DNA from 2 places in the Succiniclasticum sp. genome. Region 1 is predicted to be linked to the other one. Evidence: predicted binding sites of a transcription regulator. Region 1 holds the regulator's gene; the other holds the start of a gene.
The links. Region 1 encodes HrcA, which represses chaperone genes, less so after heat shock. Its sites were predicted from a motif close to TGTTAGCACTCNNNTNANNNGAGTGCTAACA; they were not measured.

Region 1 (12,279 bases):
CTTCAGGTTCATACGCTTCCCAGGACGGTTTCACCACAATGTGTTTCCCCACCCGCGTCACATGGAAGTACTGCTTCCACTCATTCGACCAGTCCGTTTCGCTGACCTTCCGGAACAGCGTGGATCCCACGCGGAATTTCCCAATCCGTGTTTCCACAGCAGCCAGCTCTGCCTCGATCCGTTGCAGCCGCTTCTGCAGTTCCCCGTCTTCCGGGTAATAGGCCGTCACCGTCACAATGGATAAATCCGTCTCTTCCGGCAGCGGATCGCACAGTTCAAACGGCAATGACTTGCGCACGGTTTCATACAGTACCGGGTCTTCAATGGCCACTCCATTCCGTGCGCCGGCCTCCCGCAAAATTTCCGCCGTTACTTCTTCCGCTTCCTGTTTCACTTTTATGCTGACTTCCAGCCATTTTTCCATGTTCATATCCCCAGATTATCTGTTTCGTACAAAATCGCAGCAACCGCTACCAGCCCTGCGGTTTCTGTCCGCAAAATGCGCCGTCCCAGGCTCACCGCGATACCGCCGCTTGCCTGCGCCAACGCAACTTCTTCATTGGAGAGCCCGCCTTCCGGGCCAATGACCACCCCAATGCGTTTTGCCTCTTTATGATTCTGCAGCGCTTCTTTCAGGCTCATCCGGTTTTCGCTTTCATAGGCAATCAGCAGCAGGTCCCATGTAGTATTATGCAGGATCTGCTCCGGCTTCATCACATCATGCACCGCCGGGATCACATCCCGTTTGCTCTGTTTAGCCGCGGCTTCCGCAATCTTCCGCCAGCGTTCCACTTTCTTCTCTGCTTTGGAACGATCCAGCGCCACAACCGAATGGGTCATCGCAACCGGATAAATATCTGTAACCCCGATCTCTACAGCCTTCTGTATGATCAGCTCCATCTTCTCGCCTTTAGCCAGCCCCTGCAGCAGGGAAATCTGCACGTCCGGCTCGTGGGACTCCCGCAGGATCTCACAGGCTGCAACAGTCACCACATTGGCAGCAGCGGCGGTAATTTCCCCCACAAAACTGATCCCGTCGTCCGCCACCACCTGCAACCGGCCGCCGGGACCCATTCGCAGCACATCAATAATGTGGTGGGCATCCTGCCCGGTAATCTGCATTTCATTTTTAAAAGGCTTCGGAATAAAAAAACGGTGCATAGGAACCTCTCGCAAAAACAATATATGGTTTATTATAACACAGATTCCTGTAATTGCGGAAAATAAAACGGCGCATCCTGTTGTTGCAAGCCGCGCCTGTGTGAAATTTTTATATATTATTTCCCCAGCTTCGCCTCAATCGCTGCCAGCCGCGCTTACTATAGTATACCTTGCAGAGCAACTTATTTAATCATTAATTTATCCGGAAGGCGCCCCCGGAAAATGTAAAACCCCTGTTTCGGCGGGGAAAACTTAGTACCCCTGCGTAACTTGCAGTTTGACAGTTGTATCTTTCGGCTTCGCCTGTACAGACATACAAACTGTCACTCTTTATATATTAAGAAACACTGGGGCGAAACCCCTGTATCCATGCTGGTTTCCGTAAAAAAGTTGGTCATTGGAATGACCAATTTTTTTAACAGGGGAACTACTGCTTTATATATCTCTGGTTCCTGCTGTTTGGTTTATCAGGCAAAGTCATCCTGACCAGCCCCTGTTCCATAGCAGGGTTCATATAATTCTTCCGGAAAGTCTCTTTCGACTTTAATCCCAATGCTTCCATGATTTCCTTTGCCGTATACGGAATCTCGAACTCCATACAGGCCAGCATGCGCTTAACATATTGGGAAGTCTTGGTGTCAGTTTTTTGGACCTGAACGATAATCTCATCCAGAATCTGATCAATCATGTCAAGCATGAACTCTATAAACACATCCGAATTCCCGTTCACATGGCACCGTGCAATGGCGTCATAATACGCTTCCTGAAACCGTTCGATCTGGCTCTCCAGCGGAATATATGCAAACACTTTTCTCCACCTGTATAAAATAACCGTATGCCACAGCCTGGCCATCCTTCCATTTCCGTCTGCAAACGGATGGATAAACACAAACTCATAATGGAACACCGCCGCTATAATCAGTGGGTGAACTTTTCCTTCATTTGTTTTCAACCACAAAAGCAGATCATTCATCAGACTGTTTACCATATTAGGCGGCGGGCAGACAAATATACACCTGCCGCCGGAAAAAACACCCTCCTCCCCTTTACGGAAATCGCCTGATTCCGCTACCGTACGGTACGTCATAATTTTGTGAACAGCTTTCAGATCCCTGATGCTCGCAGGGTTAATCTTTTCTATATTCTCATACGCCTTGAATGCGTTCTTTACTTCCTGTATTTCCTTTTGATCGCCAAGAACAAGATGCCCATTGATTACATCTCTGACCTCATTTAATGAAAGGGAATTCGCTTCAATCCTCAAAGAAGAATGAATGGAACGGATCCGGTTGCTTTTCCGTAGATGCGGTTTCGATTCAAACTCTTTGTGAACAGTAATCTTCCCAACCTTTTCGGAAATTGAGGAAACGAGTGCAAGCATTTTGTCTGATATTGTATACGGCGGAATATAATGCTCCAACTTCGTCACCTCATCTTGCGTATTATCTTACGTATTATCTTGCTTATTATTCCCATGTTGTTCTATTGGTATTTTATCATAAATTTTATCGCCAAGTCTACATTTTTACAGGCTTTACACCATATTTTACAAGTTTGCCCGACATTTGTAATACACAAAAAATACGGCCTGCATTTAACTGCAAGCCGTATCAATTGCTTTCTTACTTAAACAAATCTTTAATTTTGTCCAGGAACCCTTTCTCTTCCGGGTTGATGTTGTCCTTGGCCACATCGGCAAAGTTACGCAGCACCGCTTTCTGCCGTTCGGTAAGCTTCGTAGGCACCACGACCTTGATCCGTACCAACTGGTCGCCCCGGCCGGTTCCCCGCAGCCTCGGAATACCCTTGCCCCGCAGGCGCATCACCCGGCCCGGCTGGGTTCCTTCCGGAACTTTCATGACAACCTTGCCGTCCAGGGTGGGCACTTCCACTTCCGCGCCCAAAGAAGCCTGCACGATGTTGATTGGTACTTCGCAGTACACATCGTTGCCGTCCCGTTCGAAGAACTTGTGAGGCTTCACGAACAGATACACGTACAGGTCGCCGTTGGGTCCGCCCTTGGCGCCGGCGGCTCCTTCGTTGGCTACCCGCAGACGGGAACCGTCCGCCACACCGGCCGGGACTTTTACCTTCAGGCTCTTCTGCTTTTTAACCGTACCTGTGCCGCGGCATTCATGACAAGGGTTGGAAATAATCTTGCCTTCCCCATGGCACTTGGGACAGGGCCGCACGGTCTGCATCTGACCCAGCATGGTGTTCTGCACCACGCGGATCTGACCGGTGCCGTGGCAGTCCGGACAGGTCTCTACTTTGGAACCGGGTTCCGCGCCGTTGCCGTGGCAGTGGTCGCAGGTCTCGTCCCGGTACAGGGAAATCTCCTTTTCCACACCAAAGGCCGCTTCTTCGAAGGACAGGTTCAGGTCAAAGCGCAGGTCGCTGCCCTTCTGGGGCCCGTTGTTGGCCTGGCCTCCCCTGCGTCCGCCGGCACCGCCGAAGAACATATCGAAAATGTCCTCCATACCGTTGCCAAAACCGCCTGCGCCGAATCCGCCAAAGCCTTCAAACCCGTTGAAGCCTCCGGCGCCTGCGCCGCCATTTTCAAAGGCCGCCATGCCGAACTGGTCATACTGGGCACGCTTCTGCTCATCCGAAAGGACGCTATACGCCTCGCTGCATTCCTTGAACTTTTCAGCGGCTTCCGGATTATCCTTGTTCAAATCAGGATGGTACTTGCGTGCCAGCTTGCGATATGCTTTTTTAATATCATCGGCGCTGGCGTCTTTCGCGACGCCGAGCACCTCATAAAAATCTCTCTTTTCAGCCATTGTTCCATCCCATCTCGCTGCTGTTATTTCTTATCGTCAACAACTTCCGCGTCAACTACATCGTCTTCGGGCTTTTTGCTTTCGCCTGCACCCTGTGCACCGGCTGCGCCTGCAGCACCTGCGTCGCCCTTGTTGGCTTCCGCCTGCTTATACAGTTCGGCGGACAGTTCATACAACGGTTTGGTCAGCGCTTCGGTGTCCGCTTTGATCTTGTCGTTGTCGTTGCCCTTCAGGTCTTCTTTCAAGGTATCCATTGCGGATTTTACTTTAGCAATCAGGTCGTCCTTGCCTTTGCCTTCCATATCTTTGATGGTCTTTTCCGCCTGGTAGATCAGGGAGTCGGCCTGGTTGCGAACCTCTACGCCTTCCTTGCGTTTCTTGTCCGCTTCCGCGTTGGCTTCCGCTTCTTTCACCATCCGGTCTACTTCGTCCTTGCTCAGGGTGCCGGAAGAAGTGATGGTGATCTTCTGTTCCTTGCCGGTGCCCAGGTCTTTGGCGCTTACGTTTACGATACCGTTGGCATCGATATCAAACGCCACTTCAATCTTCGGAACTCCGCGGGGAGCTGCCGGGATGCCGCCCAGTTCGAAACGGCCCAAGGTCTTGTTGTCCGCCGCCATGTCGCGTTCGCCCTGCAGCACGTGGATATCAACCGAAGGCTGGTTATCCGTTGCCGTGGAGAATACCTGCTTCCGGGAAGTCGGAATGGTGGTATTGCGGTCGATGATGCGGGTGAACACGCCGCCCAGGGTTTCAATGCCCAGAGACAGCGGGGTTACGTCCAGCAGCAGTACGTCTTTTACTTCGCCTGCCAGTACGCCGGCCTGGATGGCAGCGCCGATGGCTACGCATTCATCCGGGTTTACATTGCGGGTAGGCTCTTTGCCCATGACGCGTTTGATGGCTTCCTGTACCGCCGGGATACGGGAGGAACCGCCAACCAGGATAACCTTGTTGATATCGCTGGCGGAGAGGCCTGCGTCGCTCAGCGCACGCTTGGTGGGTCCAATGGTCCGTTCTACCAGGTCCGACGTCATTTCTTCAAATTTGGCGCGGGTCAGGTTCATGTCCAGATGTTTCGGGCCGTCAGCGCCTGCGGTGATAAACGGCAGGTTGATGTTGGTGGTCACCATGCTGGACAGTTCGATCTTGGCTTTTTCCGCTGCTTCACGCAGACGCTGCATCGCCATCTTGTCGTTGGACAGGTCGATGCCGTTTTCTTTCTTGAATTCCGCAACCATCCAGTCCATGATGCGGTTATCGAAGTCATCGCCGCCCAGATGGGTGTCGCCGTTGGTAGCTTTTACTTCAAATACGCCGTCGCCCAGTTCCAGGATGCTGACATCGAAGGTGCCGCCGCCCAGGTCATACACCAGGATGGTATGGTCGTCGGTCTTGTCAATACCGTATGCCAGGGAAGCCGCGGTCGGTTCGTTGATGATACGCAGCACTTCCAGGCCGGCGATCTTGCCGGCGTCTTTGGTTGCCTGGCGCTGGGAATCGGAGAAGTACGCCGGTACGGTGATGACCGCCTGGCTTACCGTCTCGCCCAGATACTTTTCCGCATCTGCTTTCAGTTTCTGCAGGATCATGGCGGAGATTTCTTCCGGGGAGTATTTCTTGTCGCCGATCTCCACACGGTAACCGGCTTCGCCCATGTGCCGTTTAATGGAGCTTACGGTACGTGTGGGGTTGGAAATTGCCTGACGTTTTGCCATCTGGCCAACCAGCCGCTGGTCGTCTTTCGTGAAACCGACTACAGAAGGAGTCAGGCGGCTGCCTTCCGGGTTCGTGATGACGGTAGGTTCGCCGCCTTCCATTACTGCTACAACAGAGTTCGTAGTACCTAAGTCAATACCAATTACTTTAGACATGATGTATTCCTCCTTAAATTTTTAACTGAATTAAAATGTTACTCGTTGCTGATGACGCGCACCTTGCTGTGGCGCACCACCTTGTCGTGGAGCTGGTAGCCTTTCTCAAAAACCATATCGATGGTATCTTCTTCCAGTTCCGGGTTCTGCCCCCGCATCACCGCTTCGTGGAAATTGGGGTTGAACTTTTCGCCCTGGGCCGGAATCTCTTTCACGCCCAGATCTTCCAGCGTTTTTACAAACTGTTTCTGGATGCCGGCCATGCCGTCTACCACGCTCTGCACATCAACGGCGTTGGCTGCTGCGGCTTCAGCCCGTTCAAAGTTATCCAGAATCTGTAAAAACTTGTTGACCACGCTGATGGTCACATAGGTGGCCAGCTCTTCCCGCTCGGCCGTATTGCGGCGGCGGAAATTATCAAAATCTGCCTGAAGACGGAGCAGCCGGTTCTTCATTTCCGTTGCTTCTTCTTCTTTTGTTTTCAGCAGGGCCGCCGTAGCCGTCAGTTTCGCCTGTACATCCTCCAGCGTTTCTTCCGTTGCTTCCTCCTGCTTTGTTTCCTCTGCAGAATTTCCAGCCGTCCCTTCCCCGTTTCCGGTTCCCGGGGCTTCCGCCTGTTCCGGCGCGTTGCCGGTTACGGTTTCCTCTCCGTTCTGCACCGTTTCGTTCAGATTCGGGTCAGCCTGTTCCCGGATTTCTTCTTCACTCTTCCTGTTAAACAACACAGTTCCTCCTTTTGGGTTTCTTTCTGTTCAGACAATCTATTATAAATGATGCTTTCTCACGAAAGGTTCTCTCGCAATCCGTCCGCGCTTCCTGACAACGCTACCAATTCCTCCGGAAGCCGGCGCAACTGCAAAGTCATTCCGGATTTTTTAAAATTGTTTCCAGATATTTGTGCAGATAATTCATCACCGCGATGACCTTGCGGTATTCCATCCGGGTAGGTCCCAGCACCGCCATGGTCCCTACGATCTGCCCGTTCAGCCGGTAGGTGGCCTGCACCATGCTGCAGTCTTTGATGCCGGTGAACTTGTTCTCGCTGCCGATGGTCACCTTCAGTCCGGAATCATCCCCGGCACTCAGGATATCTTTTACCACTTTTTCTTCTTCCAGAATCCCCAGCAGGTCTTTCACCCGGCTTACATCCTGGAACTCCGGCTGGTTCAGCAGCTGCTTGGCGCCACCCAGGAACACCTTCTGCTCGCTGTTCTTCGCGACAATCTGGCCGATAGCTTTCTTCAGGGAAGCCAGCATCACTTCATCCTGTGACACCGCCGAATATACTTCCTGCAATTTATCTCCCGTGATTTCCGTCAGCGGTTTGCCTTCCAACAGGTTGCTCATCTTCCCGGACAGGTAATCCAGCTCACCGGAAGACATCCCCGCGGGAATGTCGATGAGCCCGTTGTCCATGGCCCCATCGTCCGTGACGATACACAGGATTGCCTGGTTATCATTCAACGGGAGGAATTTCAGATACTTGAACCGGGCCGTAGATTTCTTGTTTGCCAGAACCAGCGAAACATTCTGGGTCATACGGGACAGGATCTTGGCCGTGGATTTAAAAATGTCATCCATGTTGCGGATGCGTTCTTTATACCAGCTGTTGATCAGCGCCATATCATTTTCCGTCAGCACGCCGGGTTCTTCCTTCATGGAATCCACGTACAGGCGGTACGCCTGCGCCGAAGGAACACGCCCTGCCGAGGTATGGGGCTGCTCAAGGTAGCCTAACAGTTCCAGATCGCTCATCTCATTACGGATGGTGGCCGGACTCAGCCCCAGGTTATGTTTGCGGGCAATGGTTCGCGAACCCACCGGTTCCGCAGTTTCAATATAATCTTCGATGATGATCTGCAGGATTTTCCGTTTACGGTCGTTTAACATAATCCCACCTCATCTTGGTTCAGGAGGCTTTTGTTTCAGGCCTCCTTCATGTTTCTGTATTTGTTAGCACTCATATACGTAGAGTGCTAACATCTTTCACAATGTAAGAATAGCACCGGACCGAAAGAATGTCAATAGTCAAAAAGTAAAATTTTTATTTTTTACCATGCAATTCACACAAACTTCATAGTTTGGGAACAGAACGTCCTGTTGGAAAGAAAAAACGCCTGCATTCACCTCAAATAAATGCTTCAAAAGCCCGGTTGCCGTATTGCATACCGTATGGAGTCAGACGCAGCATTCTACCTTCGCATTCTGCCATCTTCCTGTCCAGCAGAGTCTGAATATCCTTACCATAACTTTCCAATATATCGATACCAAATCGTTGCTGTATTTTCTGCAGGTTCACGCCTTCAGTCATACGCAGACCCATAATCATAGCTTCACTGACCTGTGTTTTACGGTCAAGGGATTCGGTTTGCCACAGGCCGCTGTCAGTTTTGAGAGCAGATAGCGATAGGTTAGCTGATTCTTGAATATATTGCAGCACATCAGTCGTATTCGTCCGTCGTTCTTTTCTGTTAAACGTACAGGCGCCCACGCCGAATGCAGCGTAAGGTTCGTAATGCCAATACACCGTATTGTGCAGCGACTCCTGCCCCGGCACTGCGTAATTGGAAATTTCATACCGCTGCAGGCCTGCTCTGGCCAAAACGTCCGTTGTCATTTCATACATATTATATGATGCTTCTTCATCCGGCAATATGACGTTACCCTCTGCGACCAGCTTTTCCAACGGCGTCCCTTCTTCCAGGATAAGGCTGTACACGGAAACATGAGACAAATCTAAATGTAATATCCTGTCCAGCGTGTTACGGAACGACTCCAGCGTCTGCTCTGGTATGCCCGACATCAGATCCACGTTAATTCGTGAAAAGCCAGCCTGCTTTGCCTCTTTCACCGCCCGGACAGCCGGCTCCGCCGTATGGATCCGGCCCAGCGCCCGCAACTCGTTGTCCTGCAGCGACTGCACGCCCAAACTAATCCGGTCAAATCCAATTTCACGCAGGGCACACAGCTTTTCCGCATCCACGGTTCCGGGATTCGCTTCAATGGTCGCTTCTGCCGGATCATTCCACCAGTCGCACTGTTTCAGACAGGCAACGATTTTCTGAATTTGTTCCACGGAAAGAACGGTCGGCGTTCCCCCGCCAAAATAAACCGTCGCCCCTTTGGCAACAGGTAACTCCCGTTGCAACGAGCGAACTTCGATTTCCCTGCACAGCGCATCCACATACTGCTGCCGCACCTCTTCCGGAAATCCCGCATAGGATGGGAAATCACAGTATAAACATTTTTGCAAACAAAAAGGGGTATGTACATATACCCCTTGGAATTGTTCCCAGCGTTCCATTGCTTACTCCGCCATTCAGGAAACACCGCACAATCAAAACGGTGCGGCGTTTTCTTTATTTCTTTTTATCCATGCTTAAAATCGCCATGAAGGCTTCCTGGGGCAGTTCCACCGTGCCCACCTGCTTCATGCGTTTTTTACCGGCTTTCTGTTTTTCCAGCAGCTTGCGTTTCCGGCTGATGTCGCCGCCATAGCATTTGGCCAGCACGTCTTTGCGCAGCGCCGCCACGTCTTCCCGGGCGATGACTTTATTGCCGATGGCCGCCTGCACCGGAATGGAGAACTGCTGGCGGGGGATCAGGCTGCGCAGCCGTTCCACCAGCTTGCGGCCCTGCACCTGGGCATTATCCCGGTGTACGATGGCCGCCAGCGCGTCCACCTGATCTCCGTTCAGGAGGATGTCCACCTTCACCAGATCGCTGGGTTTATAGCCGGACAATTCGTAATCCAGGGACGCGTACCCCCGGCTGCAGCTTTTCAGCCGGTCAAAATAATCGTAAATGATTTCGGAAAGCGGCAGCGAATAATGGATCATGACCCGCTCCTCGTCCAGATAGGTCATGTTCTGATATTCCCCGCGTTTTTCCTGGGATAATTCCATAACCGCCCCAACGTAATCTTTCGGAACGATGATAGTCGCTGTAACGTAGGGTTCTGCAACCTCTGCAATCACGGTCGGATCCGGAAACGCGGAAGGGTTATCCACCAGTTCGATATCCCCGTTAGTTTTATTGATCTGATACACCACGTTCGGCGCGGTGGTGATCAGGTCTAACTTATATTCCCGTTCCAGTCTTTCCTTGATGACATCCATGTGCAACAGGCCCAGAAAGCCGCAACGGAACCCAAAGCCTAACGCCGTGGATGTCTCCGGTTCAAACAGCAGGGATGCGTCATTCAGATGAAGTTTTTCCAATGCGTCCCGCAGATTATCGTAATCCGTATTTTCTACCGGATACAGACCGCAGAACACCATGGGCGTAGCTTTGCGATAGCCCGGCAGCGGTTCGTCGGCGGGATGGACCGCATCCGTCACCGTGTCGCCTACCCGGGCCTCGCCCACCGTTTTGATTGCTGCGGCCAGAAAACCTACCTCGCCGGCCCGCAGCACATCCACATTCACCGGAGACGGTTTGAACACGCCCACCTCCGTCACTTCATAGGTAGCGCCGGTGGCCATCATTTCAATCTTCATGCCCTTGCGGATCGTTCCGTCATAGACACGTAAATATAAAAGCACACCTTTGTAGGAGTCAAATTTAGAATCAAACACCAGTGCTTTCAACGGTTTGTCGTCATCTGCTTCCGGGGCGGGAATCCGCTGGACAATAGCTTCCAGGATATCCTCTACCCCTTCCCCGGTCTTGGCGCTGCACAGCACCGCCTCGCTGGCGTCTATGCCTATTACATCTTCAATTTCCTTACGCACTTTGTCCGGGTCAGCGCTGGGCAGGTCGATCTTGTTGATGACAGGAATGATTTCCAGATTATTATCTAACGCTAGGTACGTATTGGCCAGCGTCTGGGCCTCGATGCCCTGGCTGGCGTCAATGACCAGCAGCGCGCCTTCGCAGGCTGCCAACGCACGGGACACTTCATAATTGAAGTCAACATGCCCGGGGGTATCGATAAAATTCAGCATGTAGTCTTCCCCGTTTTTGGCACGGTAGATGCTTTGCACCGCCTGGTCCTTGATGGTGATGCCCCGCTCCCGTTCCAGGTCCATGGAATCCAGGATCTGTTCTTCCATCTCCCGTTTGGATAAGGTGCCGGTCATCTCGATCAGCCGGTCGGCCAGTGTGGATTTGCCGTGGTCGATATGTGCGATAATCGAAAAATTACGGATATGGTCTTTCTGCATATGATCTTTGCGGCTTATGCCGCTCCTTTCTGTATATGGATCCGCTGCTTCAATAGAAAAGCTGAAGCAGCCTTTGATCTGGCAGGATAGCTGTTGAAAACACACAGATGTCTATCCTGTTTTCATCGTTTCTTTGATATTATATCGTATATTTGGCTTTTTGTGGTAAAATATTTTGGGATTTTGAATACATCTCTGTAAAATCAGCTTGCATAAAGTAAACGCACGTGGTAAAATACTTTGGTAAAAGTTATTTGTAGGAGGTGAATCCATTGCCTAACATTAAATCCTCTATCCGCAGCGTAAAGACCGATGCTGAACGTCGCGCAAAAAACGCAGCTGAAAAGAGCGCTGTTCGTACTGCTGCAAAAAAAGTAGAAGCACAGGTTGCTGAAGGAAATAAAGCAGAAGCCGAAGTAACGTTAAAGAACGCTTCCAGCCTGCTGGATAAAGCGGCCCAGAGCGGTGTTATTTCCAAAAATGCTGCTGCCCGCAAAAAATCTAAACTGGCTAAAAAAGTGAACAAGGTACAGTAATTGTGCTTACAAAATTATCCTGCTTACCATGTAGGCAGGTTTTTTTGTTTCCTTAATATTAAAGCACCGATAATTGTCTCCCTTCTTCCATATACTTTGCATGGAACTGCCGGGCGATAACTATCGGTGCTTTTTATTATATGAGAAACCAGTTATTTCTTACTTTCTTCTTTTTTATTGTTTGCCATGATCCGCTGCAGTTCCTGCATAAAGTTCTGCACATCCGCAAACTGCCGGTAAACCGAGGCGAAGCGTACATAGGCAATCTGATCCGTTTTTTCCAGATGCTCCATGACCAGCTCCCCAATTTCCCGGCTGGTCACTTCCGATTCCCCTTTCAGGCGCAGTTCCCTTTCAATTTCATGCGCCATATCCTGAATGGTCTCTACAGAAACAGGGCGTTTTTCAAAAGCTTTCAGGAGCCCGTTAAACAGTTTTGAGCTGTCAAACAATTCCCTCCGCCCATCTTTTTTATTAACCACCAGCGGAGTCTCTTCGTATTTTTCATAGGTCGTGAAGCGCCTGCTACATTGCGGGCATTCCCTGCGGCGGCGGATCGACGCGCCGTTTTCCACAGACCGGGAGTCAATGACACGACTGTCTTCAAAAGAACAAAACGGACATCTCATAGGTACACATTCCTTTCCTTACGGAATATAAAAAGAACAAAGCCGGAGACAGAATATAACAAAGCGGCAGTATTACACTGCCGCGTGTTATTTTACATACTCAGCGAATCCAGGGCGGAACTTCCGGT
Region 2 (12,279 bases), on a different contig from region 1:
GGGGCGCGCTGATTAATGCAAAAAATGAAGTACAGTCTCTGGCCGAAGCCAAAGATAAGCTGAATGAAGAAATAAAAGACCTTAAGCAGGAGACTGATAATCTGCAGAAAGGCCTTGCGTTCATGCGCGGCGGACAGATGATGTATCGAAGCGGCGAAGTAGTGTTTGCAGGGGTTTTGCATACTGGTTCAGAAGAAGAAAACCGTAACCAGATGAACTGGCTGATGGAAGGTGCCAATACAGCGGCAATGAACCGGATCGGACTCGATCCGAGCTCTAAGGCGGAAATCATTTGGGCGCAGCGCGATGAATTTGAGAGATTACTGAACCTGTTAGGGAAAGCAAAAGGCAACAACGTATTGATAAGGGTTCGTTCTCTTGCAAATACAGTTGTAGGACAACCAGTTCTGTGTGGGCTGGAGGTTATTCCCAACAAACTGATATTTAAAGACGGGACTAAAATCCACCAGAAGGTAATTGATACGACTGATAAACAACAGAGTCTGGATCATACATTTATGGGATTTTTACAGGAAGTGAATGAACGTTCCGTAAAAGAAGGAGTCATGCCGGATCCATTGACAGGCAAAGTGGGAAATTTGAGTGCAGTTACTATGGTAGATACGGTTACCAGAATGCAGCGTATGGGAGGAAAAGTCCGGCTAACGGCTTATGCCGACGGTAACATTACTACGGCGGGTCCTGTGGAATTGAAGCTTAAGTTAGAAAAAATTTCTGAATGACCTTAACAATCCTATGGATAAGTTAAAGAATACATATATTGCAAGTAAAAATGAGCAGATAACATGTTATTATCTGGGCATTGATCCGGGACGGGAAAAAACCGGTCTGGCATTGGTCAGCGGGGCTGGGGAGATTCTTGCCGTGCAGATTATCAGAACCCGGAATTTTTTGGAGGCCTTGCCGGAGTTTCTATATGATAAACTGAGAGTAGCGAATTTCTGGGCTTTACGCAATCAATTGCAGGGAATTGTATTAGGGGACGGAACAAACAGCGAAGAACACCGGCAGTGGATTGAAAAGGTACTGCCTGGATTTCCTCTTCATATAGTTGATGAAAAATATTCAACGGAAGAGGCCAGAGCTCTGTATTGGAAACTATTTCCTCCCAAAGGCTGGCGCAGTCTGATTCCGCTGGGGCTGCTCACACCGCCCGAACCCCTGGATGGATATGCCGCTGTGGTGCAGGTCAGGCGCTTTTTGCAACAGGAGCAGCCGGAAGAATAAATAAAACTCTTGGTAAGTAGAAAACACAGGCATAAAGTAATCACGCGGAAGCAGTATCGAGTTAAAATACAGGGGGCCAAACGGAAATGCGTTTTGCGAATCAGCCGGTAGAATCATTTATACAGGACCTTAATTCCACGATGCCTATGCCAGGCGGTGGCAGTGCCGCTGCCATCTGCGGAGCTATGGCAGCGGCTCTGGCGGGCATGTCGGCCCATATGACGACGGGCAAGAAAAAATTTGCAGCAGTAGAAGACAAGATGCAGGGGATTATTGCCGCGACGAAGGTCCTGCAGGAAGAGATGCTGGATATGGCCCAGGAAGATGCGGATATGTACACTCTGGTATTGCATGCTTACAAACTTCCAAAAAACACGGAAGAAGAAGCGGCCCGGCGGGAAAACGCCATTGAAGAAGCCAGCAAAGCTGCAGTTGTTGCGTCTTTAAAGGTGACAGGCGCCTGCGTGCGGATCATGAAACTGGCCTATACTACCGTAACGGAAGGAAATCCGATGATGGTAACAGACGGCTCGGCATCCGCCTTTCTGGCACGGGCCTGCCAGCAGGTGGCGGCCTATAATGTGCGGATCAACCTGCGGGGCGTGCAAGATAAAACGGTTGTGAAAGAGGCGGAGCAGTTGCTGGAACGTCATCTGTCTGAAGGAGAAAAGCTGCAGAAGGAAATATTGATGGAAGTAGAAAAGAGGTTATAATTCTCAGCCTTTGTATGGTCGGGACCGGAGGCATTTGAATAAATACAGCGTGTGTACCCAAAAGGTGCGGGAAACTGTTTGTTAAAGAAGGTTTAACAGGCGGGATAACATTATTTTGCACATGATAATGCGGATCAGGTTTGGAATGAAGTGTTAGTAGGTCGTTCTGAAAATGGTATTGGTCCGGGCCCTGTTGACAGAAACTTAAAATTTTATTATAATCCATATTGTACTTTCGGAGAGGTGGTCGAGTGGTTTAAGGCTCTGGTCTTGAAAACCAGCGAGGCTAATCACCTCCGTGGGTTCGAATCCCACCCTCTCCGCCACAGAAAAAAAGCAGACCAAAACGGTCTGCTTAATTTTTTTATCCCTACTTTGTTATATGCAGTTCCTGACTCTTGATACTGACGTTTGTTTCCGGAGGAATGGAACGGGTGATGAAGGTGTTGCCGCCAATCACAGAGTCGTGACCGATGACGGTTTCGCCGCCTAAGATGGAAGCACCGGAGTAGATGGTCACGTTGTCCTCGATGGTGGGGTGGCGCTTTTTACTGCGAAGGGTCTGACCGCCCCGGGTAGAAAGCGCGCCGATGGTGACGCCCTGGTAAATTTTAACATTGTCGCCGATGATGGTCGTTTCGCCCACTACGATGCCGGTGCCGTGGTCAATAAAAAAATAGCGGCCGATGGTTGCACCGGGATGGATGTCGATGCCTGTCTTGCTGTGCGCGTATTCAGACATGATGCGGGGCAACATAGGAACTTTCAAATCGTAAAATTCGTGTGCCAACCGGAACACCATGATAGCATACATGCCCGGATAACAAAAAATAATCTCATCTTTATTGAACGCCGCCGGGTCGCCGTCAAATTCAGCCTGCACGGACGTTTCCACCAGATCCCGTATCTTGGGAATGCGGGACAGGAATTCCATGGCGATTTCCTGCGCCTTGTCCATGGAGGTATGGTAATCGGCGTTACTGAACTCCGGAAGATACCGCAGGTACATGGAGATTTGCTTCGTCAGGTTAAACAGCACATCTTCAATCAGGGTCTGAAGATTATTTTCTGCTGTATAAAAATGAAAATTTTTGTTACGATAATATCCGGGGAACAGGATTTTCTGCAGTTTGTCCAAAATATCAACGACCACATCCATATCCGGGCTGGTGAAAGTGTTCATCTTGTCGATGGTGCGGCCCTGGCTATAGTCTTTTAAAATATCTGCAGTAAGTTTTTTGATTTTTGTTTCAATATTTTTCATTGATGCCTCCGTTAAAATCAACAATGCACCGGTTGCGTATTGTTTTTCTTACATTATAGCAGAGGTTTCGGCAATTTGCTATAAATTAATAAGAAAACTGAACTAGTGCTGTTTTCATAAATATTTATAAAAAATTTGACACAATTCGCGCTTTGTGATATCATATCTCAGTCTGGACGATTATGTCCGGCCCCAACCGCACAAGAAGGTTCCGTAAACCGCCACAGCGCAAAGCGAAACGTTCAGCTGCGTCGCTTCTGGCAACGCAACAGACACGCAGCATTGCGAAAGGCGTGGCGTACCGTAATTGGCGAGTCCAAGAAGAGGGAGGTGCAATGCATGTACGCAATTATCAAAACCGGCGGCAAACAGTACAAAGTAGCAGAAGGCGACGTTTTGAACGTAGAAAAGCTGGACGCTGAAAAAGGTGCTGAAGTCGTATTTGATGAAGTTCTGGCTATCGTCAACGATGGCGAAGTAACCGTTGGCAAACCGTTCATTGACGGCGCTAAGGTTACTGCTACCGTAGAAGAACAGGGCAAAGGCGAAAAGATTCTGGTTTTCAAATACAGAGCCAAAGTCAACTATCGCAAGCGTGCTGGTCATCGTCAGCCGTTTACTGCCGTTAAGATCAGCGGCATTCAGGCTTAACAGCAGGGAAAATTCCCGGCTTACCAGCGATGATTACAGTAGATTTATACAAGAACCGTAAAGGAGAGATTACAGGATTCCGGTCCCAGGGTCACGCCGGTGACGCACCGGCCGGGGAAAGCGTAATCTGTGCCTGGGTCTCTGCGGCAACGCAGATGGCTCTTGTAGGTTTGGAACAGCAACTGAAGTATCCCGTGGACTATCAGGTGGATACGGAAAAGGGTATGTTGCAGGTAATATTGCAGCGTACGCCTGACATAAAAAGCCAGTCCCTGCTGGGCAGTATGGAAATCGTGCTGTACCAGCTTGCTGAGCAATGTCCGCAAGATGTTCGAATTCGCGAACATGGAGGTGAAATGAATGTTTAAACTTATTCTGCAGTTACATGCACATAAAAAAGGTACCGGTTCTTCCCACAACGGTCGTGACTCCAATTCCCAGCGTCTGGGTACCAAAGCACACGACGGTAAGGTCGTAACCGCCGGCAGCATCATCGTGCGCCAGCATGGTACTCGTTTCCATGTGGGAAAAAATGTTGGCATGGGCCGAGATTATACTATCTATGCCAAGATTGCCGGTGTGGTTCGTTTCGGTCGTCATGGCCGTACCGAACGCATCATCAGCGTAGAGCCCCTGGAAGAAGCAAAAGAAGCGTAATATCGAAAAAGAAAACCCCGTTCCGTCATGGAGCGGGGTTTTTGTTATTTCGGTTGTCTTCCTAAAAGCGCTAAACCAACCGGTTTGCAGTTCTTAGCTAATTTATGTATTAAAACACCGGCCAGCAATGAAGTCAATAACACCAGTACATAAAACAACAGAACCGGTACCTGCGTCATGGAAAAGCCCAGCATACCGAACCACTGGTACCAGTAGTACAGGATCAGGGGATGGATCAGGTAGATGATCATGGAATATTCAGAGAGGACATCTAATGCCATGCAGGGTAAAGAGCGTTTGGCTTCCGGGCTGCTTTCTGCTGCTCCTGCTGCATCAGTACAGCATGTTTTTCTGTCCGTAGTATCTTCCTCCAGCTTTTCCAGCGCAGCGCTGAAGAACAGCAGCCAGCACACGGTATAAAGCAAACCTTCCGGAGTGAGTTGGGTCATGTATTTGCCGGGGATATCTTCCAGAGGGACACCTGACAACACATATTCCCTGAACTTCCAAACCAGCAGGGCGCAGGCTAACAGAAAAATGCCCAGGCTGGAAGTGAAGTGGCTTTGCAGGAAGGCACGGATCTGTTTCTGGTGGGCAGCGCACACACCGCCCAATACGAAAATAAAACCGTAAAACAAAGGCAGGTAGTTCATACGTTCATTCAGGAGACGGATGATCATGGCATGGCCCTGGGTCCAGAGGGGGTAGTTCCAGTAGGTTGCGCTCCAGTTATAGAGGGTGATCTGCAGTGCGGCCAGCACACCAAGGCTTAAAGCAATGCCGGAAGCGGATTTATTGCTGATCAATCGTACCATCCAGCGCCAAAAGGGCATGGAAAGATAAAAATACAGCAGGATCACCATAAAATAAATATGGTAACAGCCTTCCCCCAGTAAAAATTTTACAATAAGCACGGAAATTGAAAAGGAACGGTCTGGCCGGTACATGTCTTCCCACTGCCACAGGGCGATGTAAAAGAACGACCAGACGAAATAGGGCAGGCCTACCGTGATCAAGTGCTTTTTTATGAAACTGAGGTAATGGAAGGGCTTGTGCAGCGCATCATTACAGAACAGCCCAAACCCCGAAATAAAAAAGAAAACGGGGACAGCGAAGCGGGTGAATACCTGGAACAGCAGAAACAAATCCAGGCGCGGCGTGGAAGAAGCAAATACAAAAGGCCCGATGTGAATGCCGATAACTCCCAGCATGGCCAGTGCCCGCAGTCGGTCTACGACGATGTTGCGGTTTGACATAAAGATCCTCGATAATCAAAAACTACTTGATTAATGTCAATAGCTTATGACATACCATAGTTTATCACGCGTAATTGAAGATACATTTTTGATAATCAACGAATACTATTATATCAGACTTTACCGGGCAATACAAAAAAATCCGGTTATGGATATACCACAACCGGATTTAATGATTTAAGGGGGATTAACAAAAAGTTATTGGTCCGTTATCCTTCAATCGCGATGTACTTCTTGCCTTCCACAGCTTTCGGATCCTTCTTGGGGATGTTCAGCCGCAGGGTGCCGTCTTCGAATTTGGCTTTGATATCCTCCACCGTGATGGCATTGCCTACATAGAAGCTGCGGGTGCAGGAGCCGCTGTACCGTTCCTGACGGATGTACTTGCCTTCCTCATTCTTTTCGTCCTTGTCCAGAGACTTGGCCGCGGTGATGGTAAGGTAACCTTCATCCAGCTGTACCTGGATACCTTCCTTCTTGAAGCCGGGCAGGTCTACGATTACATCATAGCTGTCCTTGTTTTCCCGGATATCGGTCTTCATAATATTGGAAGCGTGTTTGCCATACAACGGGGAATGGCCTTTCCCAAAGAAGGCGTTGGCGTTCATCAGGCCGCTGTCGTTCATCCAGTCATCAAATAAGTTTTCTCCAAAAATGCTCGGTAACATCATAACTCATTCCTCCATTCGTTAAGGAAGCGGCTGTGCCGCAACCTTACTATAATAATTTAAAATTTGGTAACGTTGGGAAACACCGGGAACGGTATTGACTTTTTGACTTTTGTTTTTTAAATAAAAGGCCCTGAGGCCGGATTATTTCAAAAGCACTAGTCTGAAAGAAGCCATTCAATGGCTTTTCTCAATACTGCTTTCCTTGTTTCTGAACATACTATAACACATTTTGTTAGCACTGTCAATAGTTGAGTGCTAATTAATTTAAATTTCTTGTAAGATCGACAGGGAAGTGATATGATAGACGCATTATAAGTATACCTTCTTTTCCCCCTTTGTGGACTGTATTATAAGCAAAAATCCCTGGAAATCGGGGAAATATAACGGTTCATTACAACGAATGAATGAAAATATTATATTTTAATAGGAATAGAGTATGGCTTTTATTTAAATTTGGTATATAATATAATATTATACAGTAGGGGTTCCATTTGCCTGTTACTGTTCGATGTATATGGGGCAAAACTTTCATTTGGCGGCGCTCCTGATGTAAACGCATTCTGAAAAATGACGGAAGAAGCTCTCATCTGGCGGAGGCCGGCTGCTTTTCGGAATTGGACAACGCAGCTTTCATCTGGTTGCGGGCTGTCTTTTATTATATATACGAGGTGTTCTTATGACTGACAATTTCAAACCGCAGGATTTCGCTGGTGCGGCCCGGACAAAACGGGGTAATGCACCGGGAGAAAGATATGTGTCCTTCAAAGTGGGGATCGACATCGGGTCCACTACGATAAAAGTAGTGGTACTGGATGCTGAGGAACGTATTGTCTATAAGCACTATGCCCGGCATTTTTCCGACATCCCCAGTGCTCTGGTGACGAACCTGACCGCCCTGAAAAATGTAGTAGGTCCGTCCCGTTTCCGTTTCGCCCTCACCGGTTCTGCCGGCATGGGTATCGCCCAGCGGCTGCAGCTGCCTTTTGTACAGGAAGTTATCGCGGCGGCCACGGCAGTGAAAAAGCTGATCCCCCAGACTGACACCATGGTGGAGCTGGGAGGTGAAGACGCCAAGATCATGTATTTCGGCAGCGCGCCGGAAGAACGCATGAACGGTGTGTGCGCAGGAGGGACCGGCGCCTTTATCGACCATATGGCGGCCCTTCTGAATACGGATGCCAAAGGCCTTAACGAACTGGCGGCCAATGCCAAACGCATCTATACGATTGCATCCCGCTGCGGCGTATTTGCCAAAACGGACATCCAGGCGCTGATGAATGACGGCGCTTCCAAAGAAGACATTGCCAAATCTATTTTTCAGGCGGTGGTGAACCAGACTATCGGCAATCTGGCCCAGGGCCGGGAAATTAACGGCAATGTAGCTTTCCTGGGCGGACCTCTTTACTTCCTTCCGGAACTGAAGAAACGCTTCATCGAAACGCTGAAGATGGATCCGGAAAAAGTGGTCAGTGTGGAAGACGGCGCCTACTTTGTGGCGGTGGGTGCGGCCCTTTCCGAAGAGACCAAAGAGCTGGAGTTTAAAGATCTGACTGCCAACCTGGACAAAGCGGAAGCTGGTCACGGCATTACCCGGGACGAGCGGCTGGCCTTGTTCCGCAACACGGAAGAATACGATGCGTTCATCGAACGCCACAATAAAGATAAAGTGAAACGAGGCGATCTGGCTGCTTATGCCGGCCCTGTTTATGTAGGCATTGACGCCGGTTCCACCACTACCAAAATTGTGGCCATTGGCCGGAATAAGGAAATCTTATATACGGATTACGGCAGCAACCAGGGCTCGCCCCTGAAGATTGTCATCAAGGAACTGACAGGTCTTTATAAAGCCATGCCAGAAAAGGCATACATTGCTGGCTGTCTCACCACAGGCTACGGGGAGAAAATCGTTAAAGCAGCCCTCCATGCTGACGCAGGGGAAGTGGAGACATTTGCCCACTACAGGGCAGCTTACGAGTTCTGCCCGGAAGTCACCTGCGTGCTGGACATCGGCGGTCAGGATATGAAGTGTTTCCTCATCAACAACGGAAACATCGGCAAGATCACCCTCAATGAAGCCTGTTCCGCAGGCTGCGGTTCTTTCATTGAAAACTTCGCCCAGGGGTTGGGCATGACTGCCGCGGAATTCGCAGACAAGGCCATGGACAGTAAGACTCCGGTAGATTTGGGGACCCGTTGCACCGTGTTCATGAATTCCCGTGTGAAGCAGGCCCAGAAAGAAGGTGCGCCCTTGGCGGACATCTCTGCCGGTATCGGATTGTCCGTCATTAAAAACGCCCTGTTCAAGGTAATGCAGTTGAAAGATACCCGGGAGCTGGGAGACCACATTGTGGTGCAGGGCGGTACCTTCTATAACAATGCCGTGCTCCGCAATATGGAAAAACTGCTAGGCAGGGACGTGATCCGTCCTGACATCGCCGGCCTGATGGGTGCGTACGGTGCCGCCATCCTGTCTCTGGAACAGACGGAAAAGGAAACGGAAGAACAGCTTAATGCAGCGAAGGAAAAAGCTGCTGCTTCCCACCGTTCCACGTTGCTTCCCCTGGAAGCCCTGCAGAACTTCACCGTCACTACCAAGTCCTACCGTTGTAATGGTTGCGGCAACCATTGCCTTGTGACCATGCAGACGTTCCCCGACGGAGGCCGTTACTTTACCGGCAACCGCTGCGAACGGGGGGAGGGCAAACCAAAAAATAAGAACAAAGCGCCTAATATCTACGAATATAAATACCAGCGGCTGTTCAATTATCCCAATGTAATCGACCCGGCTGCCCAGGTAGCCTCTGCTGCCAGAAACGCGCAGCGCAGCCAGAAAGTGAACCAGCCCCGGGGCCGCATCGGTATCCCCCGGGTACTGAATATGTATGAGGATTTCCCATTCTGGGCCACCTTCTTCAACAAGTTAGGCTATGAAGTGGTGCTCAGCGGCAAATCCACCCCCATGATGTACTACAAAGGCATGTCCACCATTCCCTCGGATTCCCTGTGCTATCCCGCTAAACTGGTTCACGGTCATGTGATGGATCTGGTGGAAAAAGGGCTGAAGAAAATCTTCTACCCCTGTATGCCATACAATATGGAAGATGACGTGAATCACACCGGCAACCACTATAATTGCCCGGTGGTAGCTTCCTATGCGGAAAACATCCGTAACAACATGGATGTGCTCCGGAAGGAAGAAATCAAGTTCATGGAACCGTTCCTGCCTATCAACGACCCGAAGAAAATGCTGCAGCGCCTGACCGAAGCCTTCAGGGACGAAGGCATTAAGCAGGGCGAACTGAAAGAAGCCATGGAAGCAGGCTACAGGGAACTGGAGCAGTATCGGGAAGACGTGCGCCAAAAAGGTGCGGAGATACTGAAAGAAGCCAAAGAAAAGAACCTTCCTGTCATCCTGCTGGTGGGAAGGCCTTACCATCTGGATCCGGAAATCAACCACGGTATTCCGGAGATGATCCAGTCCTACAATCTGGCCATCGTATCGGAAGATTCCGTGTACCATATGGACACGCCCAAAGACGAGCTGTCCATCGTGAACCAGTGGAGCTACCACGCCCGGCTGTACCATGCGGCCAGCTTTGCTGCGTCTCATCCGGAAATCAATCTGATACAGCTCAGTTCCTTCGGCTGCGGCCTGGATGCCATCACTACCAATCAGGTGCGGGAGATTATGGAAGGCCATCAGCGCCTGTACACCATGATCAAGCTGGACGAAGTCAGCAACCTGGGGGCGGCGCGGATCCGCCTGCGTTCCCTGCTGGCAGTACTCAGCCGGCGGCATGTGCCCGGCTACCAGCCCATTGTAATGCCGGAACGGCCGTACTTTACTCACGAATGCAAGGAGACCCACACCATTCTGGTACCTCAGATGGCGCCTATCCATTTTGACCTCATAACCCATGTGCTGGGAAGATACGGTTACCGGGTCGTGATCCCGGAAACCCCGAAAGAGGATTCCATTAACCTGGGGCTGCAGTATGTGCAGAATGATATGTGTTACCCGGCTATCGTGGTCATCGGCCAGATGCTGCAGGCCATCAAGAGCGGTCAATGCGACCCGGACCACACCAGCATCATGATGTTCCAGACCTGCGGCGCCTGTCGGGCTACCAACTATATGAACCTGCTGCGGCGGGCTTTGCGGAATGCGGGCTATCCCCAGGTACCGGTGTTTGCCTGCTGGGGCCTGGAGCAGGATGCCTTCAAACTGAACCCCTCCGGGTTCAAGGATGTGGCCAAGGCAGTGGTCTACGGGGACCTGTTGCAGAACGTTACCAACAGGATGCGTCCCTATGAACTGATTCCCGGTTCCACGGATAAACTGTTTGCCAAATGGATGAAACAATGCAAGGAAGAATTGGATCACGGCAACTTCCTGCAATTCAGACAGACCATACAGGCACTGGTGAAAGAATTCGATGCCATCCCCCTGGTGCCTAATCTATGGAAACCCAGAGTGGGCGTGGTGGGCGAAATTTTAGTAGAATACCATCCGGTGGCCAACAACCATCTGGAAGAAGTGCTGGCCCGGGAAGGGGCGGAAGTGGTGATGCCGGAGTTGGCCAACTTCCTGCTCTATATGGCCTTTGACGGCATCACCCGCCATGACATATTGGACGGCAGCTGGCTGAACAAGGTGGGAGCCCAGATGTTTATCAAGGTAGCGGATTTCTTCATGAACCCCATGCGGAAGGCACTGGCCAAATCGAAACACTTCACCGCTCCGATTTCCATTTATAAAGTGGCTGAACTGGCGGCGCAGCATGTATCTCTGGGTAATATGGCCGGGGAAGGCTGGCTGCTGCCCGGCGAAATGACCAAGCTGATGGAAGAGGGAGTGCGGAACGTGGTCTGCCTGCAGCCCTGGGCCTGCCTGCCCAACCATATCCTGGGCAAGGGCGTGTTCCGGGAAATCCGGCGGAGCTATGAGGATGCCAACCTGGTGGCCATGGACTGTGACCCCGGAGCCAGTGAAGTGAACCAGCTGAACCGGTTGAAGCTGATGCTCTCCGTGGCGAAGGAAAAATGCCCGGAAGGAATGACGCTGGCAGCGCCGGCAGAAACGGCGGAGAATCATTTAGCATAATAAATGATTTCACACAATAAAACACCTGATAACAGAAAACCTGCTTTTCCCGGAAAGGGTTAGGCAGGTTTTTTGCGGTTTGGTGAAACATTTTCCGGTATTTCGTGATGTAAGCAGAACAATTTTCTCCCTGCCACAGGAAAGCCATAATTATCTGGTAACCTGTATAAAACATGTAATACATACACAGATATGTGTTCAGATATTATTCTTAAATTGGAATAGAAGCGGAGGGATCACTATGAAGAAGGCGGCAGGATTTAGCGTGAAAAGAGCAGCATCAGTTACTTTGGCGTTGTTTCTCCTGAGTACATCGATTAGTTCAACGGCCCTGGCCGCCTCCATGGTTCCTCAGACGGGCATAAGTTATCGGATTCATGTTTCCCCCGGATCAGGCGGGCATGGATCTGGTTTGCATACACCTACGGGAAACCGGGTGCGGATGACACCGCAGCATGGCGCCTCTGTGCATGTGGGCGGGCGTATGTCCTCCATGCGTTCCCCGATATCCGGAGGCAGCGGCTATGTGCGGCCTTCTATAAGGCCGAGGCATTATTACCATCCGGTGGTACCGCTGCCGCTATCCCGCTGGCACCGGAGCGGCTACTACAGCGGGCATTACTGGCGCCCTTACGGCTATACTTCCCTCAGCGTAGTCTATCCTTCGGGGTATTACGGTTACCCTGTAGCCTATTACGGATATCCTGTTTGGGGC

Region 2: the regulator HrcA is predicted to act here: its motif matches at 6,691-6,721, upstream of ACZOWY_RS07195 (Hsp20/alpha crystallin family protein).

Annotation. Positions count from the first base shown of each region.
Region 1 is NZ_DBMCWA010000012.1:56,812-69,090, forward strand. Features, by position in the region: gene prmA (50S ribosomal protein L11 methyltransferase) at 1-424, opposite strand, end outside; gene ACZOWY_RS08020 (16S rRNA (uracil(1498)-N(3))-methyltransferase) at 427-1,161, opposite strand; gene ACZOWY_RS08025 (Fic family protein) at 1,589-2,542, opposite strand; gene dnaJ (molecular chaperone DnaJ) at 2,784-3,947, opposite strand; gene dnaK (molecular chaperone DnaK) at 3,971-5,821, opposite strand; gene grpE (nucleotide exchange factor GrpE) at 5,860-6,543, opposite strand; gene hrcA (heat-inducible transcriptional repressor HrcA) at 6,683-7,711, opposite strand; gene hemW (radical SAM family heme chaperone HemW) at 7,950-9,125, opposite strand; gene lepA (translation elongation factor 4) at 9,181-10,986, opposite strand; gene rpsT (30S ribosomal protein S20) at 11,259-11,522, shown strand; gene nrdR (transcriptional regulator NrdR) at 11,675-12,151, opposite strand; gene ftsZ (cell division protein FtsZ) at 12,252-12,279, opposite strand, start outside.
Region 2 is NZ_DBMCWA010000010.1:85,657-97,935, forward strand. Features, by position in the region: gene ACZOWY_RS07150 (DUF3084 domain-containing protein) at 1-743, shown strand, start outside; gene ACZOWY_RS07155 (RuvC family protein) at 757-1,248, shown strand; gene ACZOWY_RS07160 (cyclodeaminase/cyclohydrolase family protein) at 1,335-1,961, shown strand; tRNA gene ACZOWY_RS07165 (tRNA-Ser) at 2,199-2,287, shown strand; gene epsC (serine O-acetyltransferase EpsC) at 2,332-3,225, opposite strand; gene rplU (50S ribosomal protein L21) at 3,565-3,876, shown strand; gene ACZOWY_RS07180 (ribosomal-processing cysteine protease Prp) at 3,906-4,244, shown strand; gene rpmA (50S ribosomal protein L27) at 4,237-4,533, shown strand; gene ACZOWY_RS07190 (acyltransferase) at 4,578-5,789, opposite strand; gene ACZOWY_RS07195 (Hsp20/alpha crystallin family protein) at 5,999-6,460, opposite strand; gene ACZOWY_RS07200 (acyl-CoA dehydratase activase-related protein) at 7,137-11,564, shown strand; gene ACZOWY_RS07205 (hypothetical protein) at 11,806-12,279, shown strand, end outside.